Regions from separate parts of the Homoserinimonas flava genome, predicted to be linked through region 2. Evidence: predicted binding sites of a transcription regulator. Region 2 holds the regulator's gene; the other holds the start of a gene.
The links. The regulator HrcA, encoded in region 2, represses chaperone genes, less so after heat shock. The targets are predictions, from matches to a motif close to TTNGCACTCGNNNNNNNCGAGTGCNAA.
Positions count from the first base shown of each region.

Region 1 (10,048 bases), on a different contig from region 2:
CGCCCTGCTCGATGCCTCACACGCTTCGATGCGCGACGACTTCGAGATCTCGGTTCCCGAGCTCGACCTCGCGGTGGAAACGGCGAACGCGAATGGCGCGATCGGGGCTCGGATGACCGGTGGGGGGTTCGGCGGCGCCGCGATCGCCCTCACGCCGATCGATGCGATCTCCCGCATCCAGGTGGCGATCGACGGCGCGTTCGCCGAGCACAGTTTCGGGCAGCCGACCATGTTTGTTGTGAACGCCTCACATGGAGCGGTGAGAGAGTAGCCACATGTTCGTCAAGATCTGCGGCCTCCGCGAGCCCGAGCACGTCCTCGACGCAATCGACGCCGGCGCGGATGCCGTTGGGTTCGTGCTCACCCCGAGCCCGCGATTCGTGACCGCCCAGGCGGCACGGGAGCTCGTCGCGGTCGCCGACGACCGCGCGCTGACGGTGGGCGTGTTCCGGGATGAGAGCGTCGACGACATCATTCGTCTCGCCTTGGCATCCGATGTCAGCGCCGTGCAGGTGCACGGCAGGCGCAGCCGGGCCGAGATCGCGAAACTCACAACGCTCGGGCGGGCACTCATCAGGGCCGTGCCCTTCGACGACCCAACGCTTGAAGAGAACTTCGGCGAGAACATGCTGCTTGTTGACGCCCCGAAGCCGGGCTCTGGCACCTCGTGGGATTACGCGTCGATGACAGAGCTCACGCTGTCGGATGTCGGTGGCCGCTGGATTCTCGCCGGTGGCCTCACTCCCGCCACCGTCGCCGGGGCGATCGCCGCTGCGACCCCGTGGGGTGTGGATGTCTCAAGCGGCGTCGAAACGGCCCCCGGTGTGAAGTCGAGCGAACTCATCCGCGAGTTCATCGCGGCCGCGAAAGCCTGACGTTACGGGAGCAACTCGGCGTTACGGGAGCAACTCGGCGTTACGGGAGCAACTCGGCGTTACGGGAGCAACTCGGCGTTACGGGAGCAACTCGGCGAGGTCGGGTGCGCCGCCGAGAAGTCCGTACCCGAGCGCCGCGTCAGCGAGTGCTTGTGCCGACTCTTGGTCGATCTCTGTGGAGAAGACCGGGAGGGTGAGCCTGGTCCGGACTCGCGCATCCGAGCTCAGATAGGTGCTGATGTTGGTGCGCACCGCGGGCTCATCAGCATTCGCCTGCTCGATTGCCGCGGTGAGTGCAGCAGTGAAGGAGTCCATGAGCCCCGACTCGCTGTCGATTGTCGCCGTCGATGAGAAATACCCGGAGACGGTCAAGTTCTCGTCGAACTCGGCGTAGGGATACGAAATCACCTTGAGGCCGTCGAGCCGCGCTGCCGTGAGGTACGGCTCGACGAGGAGGGCCGCGTCGACAATGCCGCCGGCGAGCGAGCGTCGCGCATTGATGAAGGGCACTTCCTCGATCGTGACGGTGGAGGAGTCGGCACCGGCGGCGTCAATCGCGGCCCGAGCCACCGTTTCGTTCGTGGTGCCAAGCGCGTCAATGGCAAGTCTCCGCCCCGCGAGGTCGGAGACGTCGTTGATGTCGGAGAGGTGGGTGACGATCCCTGCATAGTCGGCGCGAGTGTTGCCCGAGGTGGCTGCTGCGCCGCTGAGAATTTGCAGCTCGGAGCCGCTCTCCCGGGCCGCGAAAATCGAAATGGTGTCGGCATAGCCGATGTCGTAGCGGCCGTCGGCGACGGCCGTGACGATGTCCGAGCTGGTCGCGGCGAACGAGTCGATCGTGAGATCGATACCGTGCTCTATGAAGATGCCCTCGTTGAGGCCCACGTAGAGGGGCGCAACGTCGGCACCGGCGATCACTCCGACCGTGAGCGGGGTGAGGCTTCCGCCCGCTGCGGCCTCGACGGAGCACCCGCTGAGGAAGAGCGTGGAGATCGCGGCGACGGCGATGGCCGTACGTTGAGCTGGTCGTCGCATTGCTTCTCCTGAGTTCGACTCGTCGGGTGCAGGAGCGCCAGCGATCCAGATCACATCATCACACGCGGCTCAGCTCGGCGGGTTCCCCAATCAGGGGGACATACCTGGAGCGAACATACGTCAGGGCAGGGCCTCATCGAGGTTCGGTGCCGCGGCGAGCAAGCCGAGCTCGACCGCCGTATCCGCAAGCTTCTGTGTGGAGTCGACGTCGATCTCCCTCGTGAACTTGGGAAGCGCGAGGAGCGAAATCACCTTGGTGTCGGAGGTGGCGATGTAGGTGCTGATATTGACGCGCACAGCCTGCACATCAGACTTCGCGTGCGCGAGCGAGGCGTCGAGGGCGGCGAGGAATCGCTCGACGAGTTCCGGATTCTCGGCCTTGAGCTCGTCCGACACGACATAGCCAGACACCGTGAGGTCCTGGTCGAACTCGGCATACGGGTAGGAGATCACACGGAAGCCATTGAGGCGCGCCTCGGTGACGAACGGCTCGACCACAAATGCCGCGTCGATGACTCCTACATTGAGCTGCTCTGTCGCATCGACAAATGGGATCTCGTGCCAGATGACGCTTTCCGGGTCGGCACCGGATGCCTGGACAGCGCTGCGGGCGACGAGGTCGTTGATCGTGCCCGTCGCATCGACGCTCATGTGGAGGTATCGGAGGTCGTCGAGCGAATCAATCGCTGAGTCTGCGCGCACAATCACCGCCGCATAGTCGTGAAGCACGTCGCCCGACGTGGCTGCGGCGCCGCTGACAAGGCTCACCCCGAGTCCCTCCTCCTGCGCCGCGAGAATCGAGACGATATCGGCGTAGCCGAAATCGAACTTTTCTTCTGACACTGCAGTGAGCACCGATGCACTCGATGATGCGAGCGAGTTGATGGTGAGGTTGATGCCTTCTGCCGCGAAGAACCCTTCCTCGACGCCGAGGTAAAGGGGCGTGAGATCAGCGCCGGGGAGGACCCCGATCGTGATGGCATCCTGGGATGCGCCGGCACTCTGCGGCGCACAGCCAGCAAGAAGCGCAGGCACGGTGATCGCCGCGGTCAGGATGGCGAGCGTCTTCTTCATTGGGGACTTTCGGGTCGCAGTCTCTAATCGCAGTGAGGTCGGCGATCAAGCGGTCGCCATCGAACCCGGTAAGTGTGGCACAGTTCACGCGCAGAGCGGCGGCACCAAAGCGGGGGACAAACGGCAAGATATCTCGATGTCGAGACACTTTGACACGAGCAGGTAAGATTGATGCGGCCCTACGAGAGGAAGCACACCACTGTGGCAAAGATCAAGGTTGAAGGAACCGTCGTCGAGCTCGACGGCGATGAGATGACCCGCATCATCTGGCAGAAGATCAAGGACACACTGATCCACCCCTACCTCGACGTCACCCTCGAGTACTACGACCTCGGCATCGAGAAGCGTGACGAGACCGACGATCAGATCACGATCGACGCGGCCCACGCCATTCAGAAGCACGGTGTCGGCGTCAAGTGCGCGACCATCACACCCGACGAGGCACGCGTCGAAGAGTTCGGCCTCAAGAAGATGTGGCGCAGCCCCAACGGCACCATCCGCAACATCCTCGGTGGCGTCATCTTCCGGGAGCCCATCATCATCTCGAACATCCCGCGCCTTGTGCCCGGCTGGAACAAGCCGATCATCATCGGCCGTCACGCCTTCGGTGACCAGTACCGCGCCACCGACTTTTTGTTCAAGGGCGAAGGCACCCTCACGGTCGAGTTCACCCCCAAAGACGGTGGCGAGGCCCAGAAGTTCGAGGTCTTCCAGTCGCCAGGTGACGGCATCGCCCAGGTGCAGTACAACCTGGATGCTTCGATCGTCGACTTCGCACGCGCCTCACTGAACTACGGCCTGAGCCGCAACTACCCCGTGTACCTCTCAACGAAGAACACGATCCTGAAGGCCTACGACGGTCGCTTCAAGGACATCTTCGAAGAGGTCTACGAGAACGAGTTCAAGGCCGCCTTCGAAGCTGCCGGCCTCACCTACGAGCACCGCCTCATCGACGACATGGTCGCTTCGGCCATGAAGTGGGAGGGCGGCTACGTCTGGGCCTGCAAGAACTACGACGGCGACGTGCAGTCCGACACTGTGGCTCAGGGCTTCGGCTCGCTCGGCCTCATGACCTCGGTGCTCAGCACGCCGGATGGCAAGGTCGTCGAGGCGGAGGCCGCCCACGGCACCGTCACGCGCCACTACCGCCAGCACCAGGCCGGGAAGCCGACGTCGACGAACCCGATCGCCTCGATCTACGCCTGGACGCGCGGCCTCGCGCACCGCGGCAAGCTCGACGACAACCAGGAGCTCATCGACTTCAGCCTCACGCTCGAAGACGTCGTCATCAAGACGGTCGAGTCGGGCAAGATGACGAAGGACCTCGCACTCCTCGTCGGCCCAGACCAGCCGTACCAGACGACCGAGGAGTTCCTCGCGACGCTCGACGAAAACCTCAAGGCGCGCATGGCGGCATAACGCCATTCGCTCCACAACTGAGCGCCGTGCCCCAGTCCGGGGCGCGGCGCTCTGTCTTTTTGCGGCCGTTGCGCTTCGCTATGTGTTCGGCGCCGTGAGCAGATGGGTGATGTCGACGGAGACCGTGTGCGGCAGGGTCAGAGCGTCGGGCCTGACGGTGGATGCCGAGTCCGCCGCAGCTCCCAGCCCGGGATCGCCGGTCATGGGGTCGGTGCGGCCTCAGGGCTGGCACTCGGCGCAGCCTCGCCATCCTCGCCTGCCGGCTCATCGACAGATGGTTCGGCCTCCCCAGTGGAGGCAAGTGGTCGTGTTCGCTCGAACGGAGGCTCCGCCGCGACAGCATCCTCTGAATCGAACAGGTACGATCCATCGTCGGAATAGCTGATGTCTTCGCCGCTGACTTGTTTGAGCGGGTACACGCCCCAGCCCCCATTGCCCGCGCGTTCGTTTGGAACCAGCCAGAACTCGCCGTTCTCGGTGACCTGGTACCACTCCCACGTGCTCGTCGGGTCGTGCGCGGTGATGAGTGGATCGCCACTCTGAGTGAAGAGCTGCACATCACTCAGGGGGTTCCCCTCGGCGTCGTAGACGAAGATGTTGCGGACCTCCTCGCCGTTCATGGTCAGACCGCTCGGTACCCAAGACTGTTCATTCTCCGCGTAGGAGGCGTTGGCCGACGCGTTCGCGACGGCCGCCAGCTGAAAGGGGATGGTGATGACGGCGAGCACACTCACCACGACCTTGGCGACGCGGAGCCACCGTTGCGGCATCCAGCTGCCTCGGCCCCACTGCACACTCAGCACGAGCGCTGCAATGAGCACCAGCCAGGCGTAGGGCGATGGTGGCAGAAGGAACCACGAGGTGCCCAGAAGTGGCGCAGCGACCACGCTGTAGAGCAGCCACCCTCGCAACAACCACCAGGCAGGTCTGATCGCGAGGGCGAAGTCGAGTGCCGCGTTGCCCCCTTTCGCCGAACGCAGATAGGCGGCGGCGTCCGAGCGGATGCTGCGCACATCTGCCAGTCGCGGGATTCTGCGTCGACCGGCACGAGCAGCGATGCCGGCCGACGTGCGCAGCTCTTCGGCATAGGCGACGGGATCGCCGAGCTCGACGTGCCCTGCATCGTGCGCCTGCTCTTCGAGATCGGCCTCAAGGCCCTCTGTGAGGTCATCTACTTCTTCGGGACTCAGGTCGTTCAGCTCTGCGCGGACGGCCGCGGCAAACGTCCGAATCGCTGGGCTCACCGCTGATGTTGCGCTCATTTCGTCTCTCCCGTGAACGTGGTGGTGGTGTCATCAGCGGTCAACGCCGATCCGGTACCGTCGACCCGGCCTGCCGTGCCGAGCACTCTCGACAGGGTCCCCGAGAACGTGTCCCAGTCGGCGCGCTGCCGCTGAAGCATCACGCGGCCCTGCGGCGTCATCGAGTAGTACTTTCTGTGCGGGCCGCCATCGGATGGCACGACATAGGTGGAGAGGGCCCCTCCGCTGTAGAGGCGCCGTAGCGTGCCGTACACCGACGCGTCGCCGATCTCGTCGATACCAGCGGCACGAAGCCGTCGCACGACGTCGTAGCCGTAGCCGTCTTCGTGCTCGATCACCGCGAGGACCGCTGCATCAAGCACGCCCTTCAACAACTGTGTGGTGTCCATTCGCTCTCCTTATGCTGCGAATCACACTACTACGTACTCCACACTACTGCGCAAGACGCGAGGGGCGGTGTGGCGTGTGCACGAGAGCGCACTCGTCTCCACCACACGACAGAAGGCCCCCGCTCCATGAGCGGGGGCCTTCGTTGTGGTGTTGCTACGCGCTGACCTGCGCCTGGTCGCGCCGCACTCCGGAGCGCACCTCAACCTTGCGCGGCTTTGCCCGCTCGCTGATTGGGATCATGACGCTGAGTACGCCGTTGTCGTAGTGAGCGCTGATCTGTTCGGTGTCGAGACCGTCGCCGAGGTTAAGCTGCCGCAAGAAGCCTCCGGTGGGGCGCTCGTGGGCGAGCCAGCTGATCCCCTCGTCACTGCGGGGGGTGCGCTGAGCCCGAATGGTGAGCACCTGTCCGTCGACGTCAACATCGATCGAACCCGGGTCGACGCCAGGAAGGTCCGCGCTCAGCACGTAGTGGTCGCCTTCTTTGTGAAGGTCGATCGGCATGAGGCGTGGGCCGCGCTGGGCATCGAGCAGGTTCGCGGCGACGCGGTCCAGCTCACGGAACGGGTCGAATGTCATGGCCATTATCGTCAACTCCTTCGCGTTGGCCGCTTTCGCGGTGTACCTAAGTTGAGTCGCTTCGACTCAATGCAAGATTAGCACTCTCGCCCCGTGAGTGCCAGAATCTGCTGGCGCGTGAAAGGCCGCTAGTGTCGCCTCATGATCCCAGTGGAAAACCTCGTGGCGTTCGTGGTCGCCTCGTTGCTCCTCATCGTCATTCCCGGCCCCAGCGTGCTCTTTGTGGTCGGTCGCTCGATCGCGCTCGGACGCAGCGCCGGCGTCGTCAGTGTCATCGGGAACTCGCTCGGCACGATCCCTGCGGTGCTCGCCGTGGCATTCGGGGTCGGCGCCATCGTCGCGTCGTCAGTCGTGGCCTTCACAATCATAAAGTTTGTCGGCGCCGCGTACCTCATTTGGCTCGGCATCCAGGCCATCCGCCACCGAAACACCCGCATCGAGGTCGATGGAGCGGGAGCGCCGAGCACCCGCCGGTTGCTGTGGCAGGGCATCATTGTGGGGTTGACGAACCCCAAGACGATCGCGTTCTTCGTTGCGGTGCTCCCCCAGTTCGTCGACCGCACGGCCGGCCCGCTTTGGCTGCAGCTTCTCGTGCTCGGGCTCATTTTTCAGGTGCTCGCGGTCACGTGTGACAGCGTGTGGGCACTCGCGGCGGGCACGGCGCGGCTATGGCTCGGCCGGTCCCCTCGACGACTCGCGACCCTCTCCGGCACCGGCGGAGTAATGATGATCGGCCTCGGCGGGGCACTCGCCTTCACCGGTGCGAAGGAAGCCTGACGCGCACCGGAACAGCACCGCCGACGTGAGTCCCGACGCACACCGCCCTCCCGCCCCTCACGGAAATTCAGGAGATTCGAGGTGGCGCGCCCGCTCGCGCACGGCAGCGCAGGGCGCACCGATGGTGCTCGGTCAGATCTCCTGAATTTCCGCGGCGGGCGCGGGTGCACCGGGGCCGGGGGCGGCGGCTCAGGTGAGGCGTCGGCCCGCCGCCCACACGTGCTCGACCTGCCAGTCGGCGTCAAACACGACGATGTCGGCGGCGAAACCGGGTGCCAGTCGACCGAATCGTTCGTCGAGGCCGAGCGCCCGGGCGGGCGTCGCGCTGAGGGCCGTCACCGCGACGACCGGGTCGAGGCCCATCGTGGTGACTGCGCAGCGCAGCGCAGCATCCTGGGTCAGCGTCGAACCGGCAATGGTGGTAGTGCCGCTGAGCAGAGCACGACCCTCGCGCACCGAAACGTTGAGCGAGCCAAGGCGGTAGTCGCCGTCACTCGACCCGGCCGCCGCCATCGCGTCGGTGACGAGCGCGATGCGGCCTGGCGCCGACGCGAAGGCGGAGTGGGCGACCTCCGGATGCACGTGCACTCCGTCGAGGATGAGCTCGATGGTCACACGGTCGTCGGCGAATGCCGCGGTGATGGGCCCAGGTGCCCGATGGTGGATGCCCGGCATCGCGTTGAAGGCGTGCGTCAGCACACGCGCGCCACGGTCGAACGCGGCCCGCGTTGTGTCGTAGTCAGCCTCGGTGTGACCGATGGCGACGGTGATGCCGACATCGACGAGGTGGTCGATCGCTTCCATCGCCCCCGGACGCTCCGGCGCGATCGTGATCTGCCGGATGCTGCCTCGCGCCGAGTCGAGCAGGGTCTCGAGTTCGAGGGCGTCGGCGTCGCGCAAGTGTTCGGGGTTGTGCGCGCCACGTCGAGCCACGGCAAGGAACGGGCCTTCAAGGTGCGCGCCGAGCACGAGCGGGTCTTCTTCGACGAGGTCGGCGATTGTCTCAAGGCTGTTGCGCAGCATGGCGATGGGGTTCGAGACGAGGGTGATGAGGGACCTCGTCGTGCCGTGCGCCCGGTGGGTGGCGAGGGCCCCTTCGATCGCCTCGTCGCCGTCATCGAACGCGAAGCCGCCTCCGCCGTGGCAGTGGAGGTCGATGAACCCGGGCGTGACGGTTCGGCCCGCGAGGTCGATCACGGTGCCGGCGTCAGGTGCTCTGCCGGTGCCGGTCGCGGTGATGGTGTCGCCCTCCGCGAGCATCCAGAAATCGTCGGCGGCGCCGGCGGCGTCTATCTTGCGCGCCCCTGTGAACACAGTCATCTCAGGCATGCGCAAAGCCTACGGCGAGCGGTCCTCGTGTTGTCGGAGGCGGGCGGTGTTAGCGGAAGATGATGGTGCGCTGCCCGTCGAGCAGCACCCGATTCTCGGCGAACCATTTCACGGCCTGCGTGAGGGTGCGGCTCTCCTCGTCTTGACCGATCGCCATGAGCTCCTCCGGCGAGCGCGAATGGTCAACCCGCACGATGTTCTGCTCGATGATCGGGCCCTCGTCGAGGTCACTTGTCACAAAATGGGCGGTCGCCCCAATGATCTTCACGCCGCGGGCATGCGCCTGACGGTAGGGGCTGGCACCCTTGAACCCCGGCAGAAACGAGTGGTGGATGTTGATGGCCCGGCCCGCGAGAAACTCGCACAGTTCGGGCGACAGAATCTGCATGTAGCGCGCGAGCACGACGAGCTCGATGTCGTGCTGCTCAACCTCGGCCCGGATGCGCGCCTCAAACTCGGCCTTCTCTGCGACGCTGCCCACGGGCATCCGCTCGAATGGCACACCGTAGAACTCTGCGAGGCCTCGCAGTTCGTCATGGTTGCTGAGCACGAGGGGCACGTGCACCGGCAGCTGGCCGGCCCGCTCGCGGAACAGCAGATCGTTGAGGCAGTGCGCCGCCTTGGAGACAAGCACGAGGGTGCGCAGCGGGCGACCAACCACATCGAGCTGCCACTGCATGTCGTAGCGCTCGACGACGGGGGCGAGCGCACCCTCGAACTCCTCGCGCGTCGCGGTCGACTCAACCTGCAAGCGCATGAAGAAGTGGTCGGTGTCGAGGCTCGAGAACTGCTGCGATTCGGTGATGTTGCCCTTCGCCTCGACGATTGCCCCGCTCAGGGCATGCACGATGCCGGGGCGGTCGTTGCACACAATCGTGAGCACCCAGTGGGTCGAGTCGAGTTCGGAGGGGGGCAGCGAGTTCACCTGTACAGAGTAGGGCGAAACCGGATGCTCGATAGAATGGGGCGTCGTCGCGCGGTCTGCGACGGCCCGTTGGCGGCGTCACGCCAAGCATCGAACGGATGTCGTCGCTCATGACTTCGCCATTTTCAACCTCTGCTCGTTCCTTCCCCTATCTCGCGCTGTTCGTCGTCGCGCTTGCCGTGTTTCTCAGTGTCACGATCGAGATGCTGCCGACCGGCCTGCTCTCGCTTATGGGCGACGAGCTCGGCGTGCCGAACTCGTACATCGGTCTCACGGTGAGTGTGTTTGCGTTCACGGTCGTGCTCTCGAGTGCGCCCCTCGCGCACCTCACCCGCCGCGCGAATCGGCACACTCTCGTCATCGTGGTGTTGCTGGTGCTGTCGGTC
Region 1 covers NZ_JBUEQS010000004.1:68,822-78,869, reverse strand. Annotated here, with positions in the region: gene galK (galactokinase) at 1-271, shown strand, start outside; gene ACY48M_RS12530 (phosphoribosylanthranilate isomerase) at 276-875, shown strand; gene ACY48M_RS12525 (ABC transporter substrate-binding protein) at 954-1,910, opposite strand; gene ACY48M_RS12520 (ABC transporter substrate-binding protein) at 2,031-2,984, opposite strand; gene ACY48M_RS12515 (NADP-dependent isocitrate dehydrogenase) at 3,186-4,403, shown strand; gene ACY48M_RS12510 (hypothetical protein) at 4,604-5,665, opposite strand; gene ACY48M_RS12505 (PadR family transcriptional regulator) at 5,662-6,054, opposite strand; gene ACY48M_RS12500 (Hsp20/alpha crystallin family protein) at 6,209-6,637, opposite strand; gene ACY48M_RS12495 (LysE family translocator) at 6,773-7,408, shown strand; gene nagA (N-acetylglucosamine-6-phosphate deacetylase) at 7,598-8,737, opposite strand; gene purU (formyltetrahydrofolate deformylase) at 8,787-9,662, opposite strand; gene ACY48M_RS12480 (MFS transporter) at 9,773-10,048, shown strand, end outside.
Region 1: the regulator HrcA is predicted to act here: its motif matches at 6,709-6,735, upstream of ACY48M_RS12500 (Hsp20/alpha crystallin family protein).

Region 2 (10,048 bases):
TATGCGGCGCTGAATGCGTCGCTCGGCGTGATCGGGGTCGGTGCTGACAACACCTACGGCCATCCGGCCGAGAGCATCCTGACGGTGCTCGACCGCGTCGGCACCAGCGTGGCCCGCAGTGACGAACACGGTTTGGTGCTCGCCTGGAAGCGGCCGGACGGCTCCATTGGGCTCTGGACGGAGCGAGAGCGCGTCGGTGCTCCACAGTAGGCTTGGATCGTCGCCGGGTTCGCCGGGTCGTGCAAGCAGGAGGGGCGTCGTGGCAGCCAGGCCAGCAGCGAAGGGCTCGTCGAAGTCGGCGGTGTCGATTCCGCAGCTCGACTGGTCGAAGGTGCGTCCAGCGCCCATCGTGCTCGTCTCCGGCACCGAGACGTTTCTCGCTGAGCGCGCCGTTCGCATGCTCCGCGACACGCTGAAGCTCGAAGACCCGAGCCTTGAGGTGAGTGACATCGAGGCCGATTCGTACGCTCCCGGCCAGTTGCTCACGGTCGCGAGCCCGTCACTCTTTGGCGAACCCCGCATGATCAGGGTCACCAACGTCGAGAAGTGCACCGACGCGTTCATCACAGAGGTGCTCGGCTATCTCGAACAGCCGGCGGAGGGCACCTACCTCGTGCTGCGTCACGGCGGGGGAGTGCGCGGCAAGAAGCTGCTCGACGCCATTCGTGGCGGACTTGGACAGGGCATCGAGGTGCTCTGCACTGAGCTCAAGCGCGATACCGACAAGATCGACTTCGCGACCGCTGAGTTCCGCGCGGCCGAGCGGCGCGCGACCCCCGGGGCGATTAGGGCGCTCGTGTCCGCGTTCGCGGATGATGTCGCCGAGCTCGCCTCGGCCTGCCAACAGCTCATCTCCGACGCGAGCGCCGAAATCACCGAGGTCACGGTCGAGAAATACTATTCCGGCCGGGTCGAGACGACGGCGTTCAAGGTGGCGGATGTCGCGATCGCGGGCCGCCACGGCGAAGCCCTCGTGATGCTCCGCCACGCGCTCGCGTCGGGAGCCGACCCCGTGCCCATCGTCGCCGCGTTCGCCATGAAGGTGCGCACCATGGCAAAGGTTTCGGGTGCGCGTGGCGGGTCTGGTCAGCTCGCAGGCCAGCTGGGTCTCGCCCCGTGGCAGATCGACCGCGCCAAGCGTGACCTGCAGGGCTGGAGCGGCACGGGGCTCGGCCGTTGCATCGAGGTGCTCGCCGAGACTGATGCTGCGGTGAAGGGCGCCGAGCGTGACCCGGTGTTCGCGCTCGAGCGCATGGTGGGCGTCATCGCCGAGCGCGGCGAGACACAGCGCTAACCAGCCGCTCGTTCCCGCTGGTTGAGTAGGCCCGCCAGGGCTGTATCGAAACCCGCCGTAGCGCACCAAATGCAGAACACCCCGCCTCGCACTGCGAGACGGGGTGTTCGATGCGGTGCTGCTGCCTAGAGGGCTGCGACCTGCTTGGCGATCGCCGACTTCTTGTTGGCGGCCTGGTTCTGGTGGATGACGCCCTTGCTCACGGCCTTGTCGAGCTTCTTGGTGGCGACGACGAGTGCCGAGGCGGCAGCATCCTTGTCGCCGGCGGCGATGGCGGTGCGCGTGGCGCGAACGGCCGTGCGGAGCTCGCTCTTGACGGCCTTGTTGCGCTCCGTCGCCTTCTTGTTGGTGAGGATGCGCTTTAGCTGCGACTTGATATTTGCCAAGGTGTTTCTTTCTGTTGTGTCCGACGGTGTGTGGCAGCCATGCCAACGGCGTTGTAGAGGGCAACGAGTGTTGGTGGGGCTGCAGTTCGCACCGGGTGATCGTGGGGGATGAACGCGGTGCGCAAGCCAACAGGCAACATTACCAGTCTGCGGGGCGTTTCGACAATTCTTCTCTTCGCTCGCGAGGTGGTGGATTCGGGCGCAGCGACATGCCGTGGGAGAATCGCTGTGTCCATCCACGGCGTTGCTTGCTGACGTCACCCCACCATGTCCCTGAGGAACGCGTGAGCCCCAAAGCACAGAAGGCCCTCGAGCCGGCGTCGACCGACCCCGCCTTCATTCGCAACTTCTGCATCATCGCGCACATCGACCACGGCAAGTCGACCCTGGCCGACCGCATGCTGCAGGAGACGGGCGTCGTTTCGGACCGCGATATGCGCGCCCAATATCTCGACCGCATGGACATCGAGCGGGAGCGCGGCATCACGATCAAGAGCCAGGCGGTGCGCATGCCCTGGTCGCTTGACGGGCAGACGGTGGCGCTGAACATGATCGACACCCCTGGGCATGTGGACTTCACCTACGAGGTTTCGCGCAGCCTTGCGGCGTGCGAGGGGGCAATCTTGCTGGTGGATGCCGCCCAGGGCATCGAGGCGCAGACCCTCGCGAACCTCTATCTTGCGCTCGAGAATGACCTCACGATCATCCCCGTGCTCAACAAGATCGACCTTCCGGCGGCCGACCCGGACAAGTATGCGCGCGAGCTCGCCGGTCTCATCGGCGGCTCTCCCGACGAGGTTCTGCGAGTCTCGGGCAAGACGGGGCTCGGTGTTCCGGCTCTGCTCGATCGGGTGACGCAGCTCATCCCGCCGCCCGTCGGCGATGCGGATGCCCCGGCTCGCGCCATGATCTTCGACTCCGTATACGACAGCTATCGCGGCGTCGTCACCTATGTGCGCATGATCGACGGCAAGTTGAACCCGCGCGAGAAGATCCAGATGATGTCGACCCGTGCGACGCACGAGATCCTTGAGATCGGGGTGAGCTCGCCTGAGCCGACCCAGAGCAAGGGGCTTGGCGTCGGCGAGGTTGGCTACCTCATCACCGGTGTGAAGGATGTTCGCCAGTCGAAGGTGGGTGACACCGTGACGACGGCGGCCAAGCCCGCGACGAAGGCGCTGCCCGGCTACACCGAGCCGCTGCCGATGGTGTTCTCGGGGCTCTACCCGATCGATGGCAGTGACTACCCGGTGCTCCGTGAGGCGCTCGACAAGCTGAAACTGTCGGATGCTGCGCTCAACTACGAGCCCGAAACCTCCGTTGCCCTCGGTTTCGGTTTTCGCTGCGGGTTTCTCGGACTCCTCCACCTCGAGATTGTCACGGAGCGGCTCCGCCGCGAGTTTGATCTCGACATCATCACGACGGCACCGAGCGTCATCTATGAGGTCACGACCGATGACAAGCGCACCATCACGGTGACGAACCCGAGCGAGTTCCCAGTCGGCAAGATTCAGAGCGTGAGCGAGCCCATCGTCAAGGCCGCCATCCTCGCGCCGAAGGACTATGTCGGCGTCATCATGGAGCTGTGCCAGGGGCGCCGCGGCACCCTTCTCGGCATGGACTATTTGGGCGAGGACCGCGTCGAGATTAAGTACACGATGCCGCTCGGCGAGATTGTGTTCGACTTCTTCGACCACCTCAAGAGCAAGACGGCCGGCTATGCGAGCCTCGACTACGAGCCCGCAGGCGAGCAGGAGGCCGATCTTGTGAAGGTCGACATCCTGCTGCAGGGTGAGCAGGTCGACGCGTTCAGTGCGATTGTGCACCGAGACAAGGCCTACGCCTATGGCGTGCTCATGACGGGCCGCCTGCGCGAGCTCATCCCGCGCCAGCAGTTCGAGGTGCCCATCCAGGCGGCGATCGGCGCCCGCATTATCGCGCGCGAGAGCATCCGCGCCATGCGCAAGGATGTCTTGGCGAAGTGTTACGGCGGTGACATCACCCGCAAGCGCAAGCTCCTCGAGAAGCAGAAGGAGGGCAAGAAGCGCATGAAGATGGTGGGTCGCGTCGAGGTGCCGCAGGAGGCGTTCATCGCGGCGCTCAGCGGTGACGTGGAGAAGAAGGACAAGAAGTAGTGTCGCGCAAAGCGCTCTGGAACCTCCCCGTCAACTACGCGGCGGTGGGGGCAACTCAGACGCAGGAGGCGATGGCGTTCCCCCCGGCCGGCTATCACCCGTTCGAGAAGCGCGTCCGTGTCGGCACTGGCCCGGCACGGTGGGATTTCGCGTGGCATGCGACCCTCGCGTGGGGCATCCCCATTCGCAGCGGCTTCACGGTCAAGCTGACTGAGACCCCGCCGGAGGTGTCGGAGGGCAGCTACTCGCCGGTCACCTTCGATACGGGCGGTGTGCCGGTAGGGCCAGCATCAACCCCGAGCGACGAGGCAGTGTACGGCCCGGACGGTCTGCCCTTCGTCAAGGCGGGCGATTCGGTCTGGCTCCAGGCGCGGTTCGGCCCATTCCGATTCGATTCTCCGGTCCGCGTCATCTATGTCATCGATGAGCCGACGCGCAAGGGCTTTGCGTGTGGCACGCTGCCGGGGCATCCGATCAGCGGCGAGGAGGCGTTCATTGTCGACACCGAGCCGGATGGTTCGGTGTGGTTGACCCTCCGCGTGCTGTGGCGCCCCGCGACCGTGTGGGGGCGCATCGGGTATCCCGTGCTCGTCGGCCTGCAACGGATGATTCGGGCACGGTATCTCAAGGCGCTCACTGGTCCGGTCGACTGACGATGCCCTCCGCTCTGCCGCTCGCCGATCCCGCGCCGAGTGACGGCGCCCTTCCGCTGACGGTTGCCGCGGGGTCCGACACCAGGGACTTCGGCGTGTACCTCCATGTGCCGTTCTGCCGGGTGCGCTGCGGCTACTGCGACTTCAACACCTACACGGCGGAGGAGCTGAGGGGAGTGCACCGCAGCGACTACGCGGGGCAGGCCGCCCGCGAGGTCGCCTTCGGCGCTCGGGTACTTGAGGCTGCCGGGGTCGCCGAGCGCGCGGTCTCGACGGTGTTCTTCGGTGGGGGCACGCCGACGCTGCTGCCGGCAACCGATCTCGTGTCGATGCTCGACGCGGTGCGCGCGGCCTGGCCGCTCGCGGCGGATGCTGAGGTGACGACAGAGGCGAACCCAGACTCGGTCGATCTCGCCTACCTGCAGCAGCTAAAGGATGCCGGCTTCACTCGGGTCTCGTTCGGCATGCAGTCGGCGGTGCCGCACGTGCTTGCAACACTTGAGCGCACCCACGATCCAGCGCGTGTGCCGCACGTCGTCGGGTGGGCTCGGGACGTCGGGCTCGATGTGAGTCTCGACCTCATCTATGGCACGCCGGGCGAGTCGCTCGGCGATTGGCGTCAATCGCTTGAGCACGCGATCGCCTTGGCTCCGGACCATATTTCGGCCTACGCCCTCATCGTGGAGGACGGCACGAAGCTCGCCCGGCAGATCCGACGCGGCGAGGTCGCCCAGCCGGACGACGACCTGCAGGCCGACATGTACGAGCTCGCCGACGCGATGCTCGCGGCGGCGGGCTACGAATGGTACGAGGTCAGCAACTGGGCCAGGGGGGCGAGCGTCGATGGCGCCGCGCAGCACCGCAGTCGTCACAATCTCGCCTACTGGCGAGGCCATGACTGGTGGGGTGTCGGCCCCGGTGCGCACAGCCATGTGGGTGGCGTGCGGTGGTGGAACGTGAAGCATCCGGCCGCCTATGCCGGGCGGATCCTCGCCGGGGCGTCACCGGCAGCGGGCCGCGAAACGCTTGACGCCGAGACGCAGGGCGTCGAACGTGTCTTGCTCACCGCGCGACTCCGCGACGGCATCCCGCTCGACGCGCTCTCTGCTGGCGGCAGGATTGCGGTCGCCGGCCTCATCGCCGACGGGCTTGCAGACGCAGCAGCCGCTCTGCGCGGGGCCGTAGTGCTGACCCTGCGCGGGCGGCTGTTAGCGGATGCCGTCGTGCGACGGCTCCTCGACTGAACGCTCTCGCTACTTGATGAACTCGATCGTGAGCGGGTACTTGTAGTACAGGCCCTGGTTCGCCTTGACGGCGGCCATGATCATGAAGACGAGCGCGGCAATACCAACCGCGAAGAGCAGCGGGTAGAAGAGGATGAGCCCGATGCCGAGGGTCACAATGCCGATGATGATCGTGAGAATCACGAGAGCGATCACGTAGATCGTGTACGAGATCTGAAAGTTCAGCGCAGAACGCGTGTGCTCGCGCACGAACGGGCCGCGATCTTTGAGCACGAGGTACCCGATCAGGGCGGGGATGAAGCCGAAGAAGATGCCGCCGAGGTGGATGAGGGTCGACCACAGCTTCTCGTCGGCTGGGCTCATGGGCTGATTGGGCTGGTACTGGCCGGGGGGTGGCGGGGCTGCATTCGTCATGGGCCCATTAAAGCGCTACGACCGGCGAAACGCACAAAGGCCGGGAAAATCCCCCGGCCTTTGTGCGAGTGCTGCCCTACTTGATGAGGCGCAGCGCAAACGGGTAGCGGTAGGCGACGCCATCTTTTGCCTTGGTGAAGGCGAGGATCGAGAAGATGATGCGCACCACCCAGATGGCGAAGGTCAGCAGCACGCCAATGAGCACGAACCACAGGAGGTACGCGATGATGTCGGCGATGAGGAGGGTGATCTGAAAGTTCAGAGCCTCTTTGCCCTCTTGATTGGTGAACGTGCCGCGGTCTTTGAAAATCAGCCAGATGACGAGCGGCGGAACCCAGCCGAGGATGCCACCGAGGTGTGCGAACGAAGCCCACTGCCGGTCTTCGGTCTCGGTGAGCGGGACTGCCGGCTGCGGAGCAGCGGGGGGCGGGGTCTGGTCGGTCATGTCGTGCCTTTCGAGTGGCGAACTCCCACGCTGTGGGAATCGGGATGCCGGTCAACGGTGAGGGTTCGTGAGCATTGCATAACCTAGTGGCACCGTGCCGCATGCCGCAATCACTTGGGATCGCACTCGTGACGGTAGAATTGGCAGTCAGCGTGTCGGAGTGCCAAGGGCGAAGGGGTGATGTGGATGGTCTCGGATCGTGGTCTCGAAGTCCTCCGCGTCATCGTGCAGGACTACGTCGCGTCGCGTGAACCTGTCGGATCGAAGTCGATCGTCGACCGGCACTCCTTCGGTGTCTCGGCTGCGACCATCCGAAGCGACATGGCGCAGCTCGAAGAGGAGGAGCTCATCGCGGCCCCGCACACCTCCTCGGGTCGCGTTCCGACCGACAAGGGCTACCGCCTCTTCGTCAATCAACTCGCGGATCTTCGCCCACTTTCGGCCGCACAGCGGCATGCGATCGAAGCGTTCCTCGGCGAGTCGAGCGATCTCGACGATGTGCTCGCCCGCACCGTGCGATTGCTCTCCCAGCTCACCCATCAGGTGGCGCTCGTGCAGTACCCGACGCTCGGGCGTTCGCGCATCCGCCATGTCGAGCTGGTGTCGCTCAGCGAAACCCGGCTTATGACCGTGCTCATCACCGACACCGGCCGGGTTGAACAACGCATTCTCGAGGTGCCGTCTGGCCTTGACCCCGAGTTTCTTGGCGAGCTGCGGGCTCGCATCAATGCCGAGCTCTCGGGCACAGGACTGCAGGATGCCGCGACCCGACTCGAGGCGCTCACCGAATCGTTTGAACCGAAGCACCGCGCCTTCGTTGATGTTGTGGCACGGAGCCTTGGCGAGCAAGTGCTCGCAAGCCGACACGACAAGCTGGTGATGGCGGGTGCCGCGAACCTTGCCCGCACGGAGGACGACTTTCGTGGCAGCATTTATCCTGTCCTGGAGGCCATCGAGGAGCAGGTTACGCTGCTGCGCCTCTTTGGAGAGATGGAGCAGGAGATGGGCGCCATCGCCGTGCGCATCGGGCGAGAAAACGAGCCCTACGGTCTCGGTGAGGCGTCAGTCCTGAGTTCCGGCTACACCGGGTCAGGCGGCGAAATCGCCCGCCTCGGGGTGCTCGGCCCCACCCGCATGGACTACTCGAGCAACATGACGGCGGTGCGAGCCGTCGCGCGGTACCTGTCACGACTGCTCAGTGAAAACTAACTGCAGCGGCCCCAAGACCATCAGGCATGAACCCCCGCACCGCCTGAGCCCAGAATCACGATTGAAGGAACCGCATTGGCTGACCATTACGAAGTGCTCGGTGTCGACCGCAGCGCGACGCCCGACGAGATCAAGAAGGCGTATCGACGTCTCGCGCGCGAGCTGCATCCCGATGTGAACTCGGGTGCCGACGCGGCAGATCGCTTCAAGGATGTGACGCACGCCTACGACGTGCTCTCCGATCCCAAGCGCAAGCAGGAGTACGACCTCGGCGACCAGCCAGGCTTCGGCGGCGGGTTCGGTGGCGGCTTCGGCGACATCTTCGAGACCTTCTTCGGCGGTGGCGGTGGAGGCACCCGCCCGCCACGATCGCGCACCGAGCGCGGCCAGGATGCGCTCGTGCGCATCGAGGTGGAGCTTGCCGACGTGATCTTCGGCACGCAGCACGAGATCGAGGTCGATACGGCGGTGGTCTGCAAGACGTGCAGCGGTTCGTGCTGTGCGCCAGGCACCGATCTCGCAACGTGTGATATTTGTGGCGGTTCCGGCCTCATTCAGCGCCAGGTGCGCAGCCTGCTCGGCAACGTCATGACCTCGAGCCCCTGTGGCACCTGCCGCGGCTATGGCACGACCATCCCGCATCCGTGCTCCACCTGCTCTGGCCAGGGGCGCGTCCGCGCGCGCCGCAAGATCCCCGTCGACATCCCCGCCGGTGTCGACACGGGGCTCCGACTCCAGATGCCGAGCCAGGGCGAGGTCGGCCAGGGTGGCGGCCCGAGCGGCGACCTCTACCTCGAGATCAAGGTGCGTCATCACGATGTCTTCAGTCGCAACGGCGACGACCTGCTCGCGACACTCGAAGTGCAGATGACGGATGCCGTGCTCGGCACGACCGCGATGTTCGAGTCGCTTGACGGCCCCGTTGAGGTGGAGCTCAAGCCGGGCACGCAGAGCGCCGAGGTCATCACGGTCAAAGATCGCGGCATCACGCACCTGCGGGGCGCGGGGCGCGGCGATCTCAAGGTCGGTGTGCAGGTGCTCACGCCGACGAAGCTCAACGGTCGCGCAAAGGAGCTCATTCAGGAGCTGTCCCGAGTGCAAAACGCGGTGCCGCCGCACCTGTCGCAGTTTCAGCAGGGGCTCTTTCAGAAGCTGCGCGATCGCTTCTTGAACCTTTAGTCGTCGATGGCGCACTTCTATCTCGCCAAGGCGCTCGTTGATGCCGAGCCGGGCTCGACCGTGTCGATCGAGGGTGCGGAGGCGAAGCATGCGGTTGCGGTGAGCCGCATTCGCGTCGGCGAGACACTGTCGATCGGCAACGGCGACGGTCTCGTCGTTGCGGGTGTTGTGGTGCTCGCCGAGCCTTCGAAGCTCAGCATCACGGTGAGCGAGGTGGTGCGGCATCCGCTGCCGAGTCCGACGATCACGCTCGTGCAGGCGCTCGCGAAGGGCGGGCGCGACGAGTCGGCCGTGCAGGCCGCCACCGAACTCGGGGTCGATGCCGTCGTGCCGTGGGCGGCTCGACGGTCGATCGTGCGCTGGGATGCCGCGAAGAGTGCGAAGGGCGTCGAACGTTGGCGCGCCATCGTGCGGGAGGCGACGAAACAGTCGATGCAGGCGCGAGTGCCGTCGGTGCACGAGGTCGAATCGACCGCTCAGCTCGCGCGCCGCGCCGCTGATTGCCACGTTGTGGTGCTTGAGCCGACCGCGACGACGGCCGTGTCTGCGCTCGCCCTCGACGACCGGGACCTCGTGCTTGTCATCGGCCCGGAGGGCGGCATCGACGGTGACGAACTCGAGCTACTTGAGCGCGCTGGCGCCAGCGCCGTGCGGCTCGGCGACGGCATCCTCCGCACCAGCACCGCCGGCCCCGCCGCGATCGCGGTGCTCAACGCTCGACTTGGTCGTTGGTGACGAAGCGCTCTCCAGGGTTTGCGCTTAAGCTGGACCCATGTCTGGCGTAGCCGAACCATCGATTTTCACCCGCATCATCAACCGCGAGATCCCGGCCGAGATCCTCTTCGAGAGCGACTCGCTCATCGCGATTCGTGACATCGCGCCGCAAGCTCCGGTGCACCTGCTCGTCGTGCCGAAAACCCAGGCCCACCGTGATGTCACGGAGCTCGCGGCATCCGACCCCTCCCTGCTCGCCGAGATTGTTGCGACAGCGAAGTTACTCGCCGAACAGCACTGCGATGGGGAGTTCCGGCTCGTCTTCAACACGGGCGAGAAGGCGGGGCAGACCGTATTCCATGTTCACGCGCACGT
Region 2 covers NZ_JBUEQS010000001.1:661,886-671,933, forward strand. Annotated here, with positions in the region: gene ACY48M_RS03150 (ComEC/Rec2 family competence protein) at 1-210, shown strand, start outside; gene holA (DNA polymerase III subunit delta) at 260-1,294, shown strand; gene rpsT (30S ribosomal protein S20) at 1,420-1,680, opposite strand; gene lepA (translation elongation factor 4) at 1,965-3,815, shown strand; gene ACY48M_RS03170 (DUF1990 family protein) at 3,815-4,468, shown strand; gene hemW (radical SAM family heme chaperone HemW) at 4,471-5,712, shown strand; gene ACY48M_RS03180 (DUF4870 domain-containing protein) at 5,722-6,126, opposite strand; gene ACY48M_RS03185 (DUF4870 domain-containing protein) at 6,203-6,571, opposite strand; gene hrcA (heat-inducible transcriptional repressor HrcA) at 6,758-7,780, shown strand; gene dnaJ (molecular chaperone DnaJ) at 7,856-8,959, shown strand; gene ACY48M_RS03200 (16S rRNA (uracil(1498)-N(3))-methyltransferase) at 8,966-9,694, shown strand; gene ACY48M_RS03205 (HIT domain-containing protein) at 9,732-10,048, shown strand, end outside.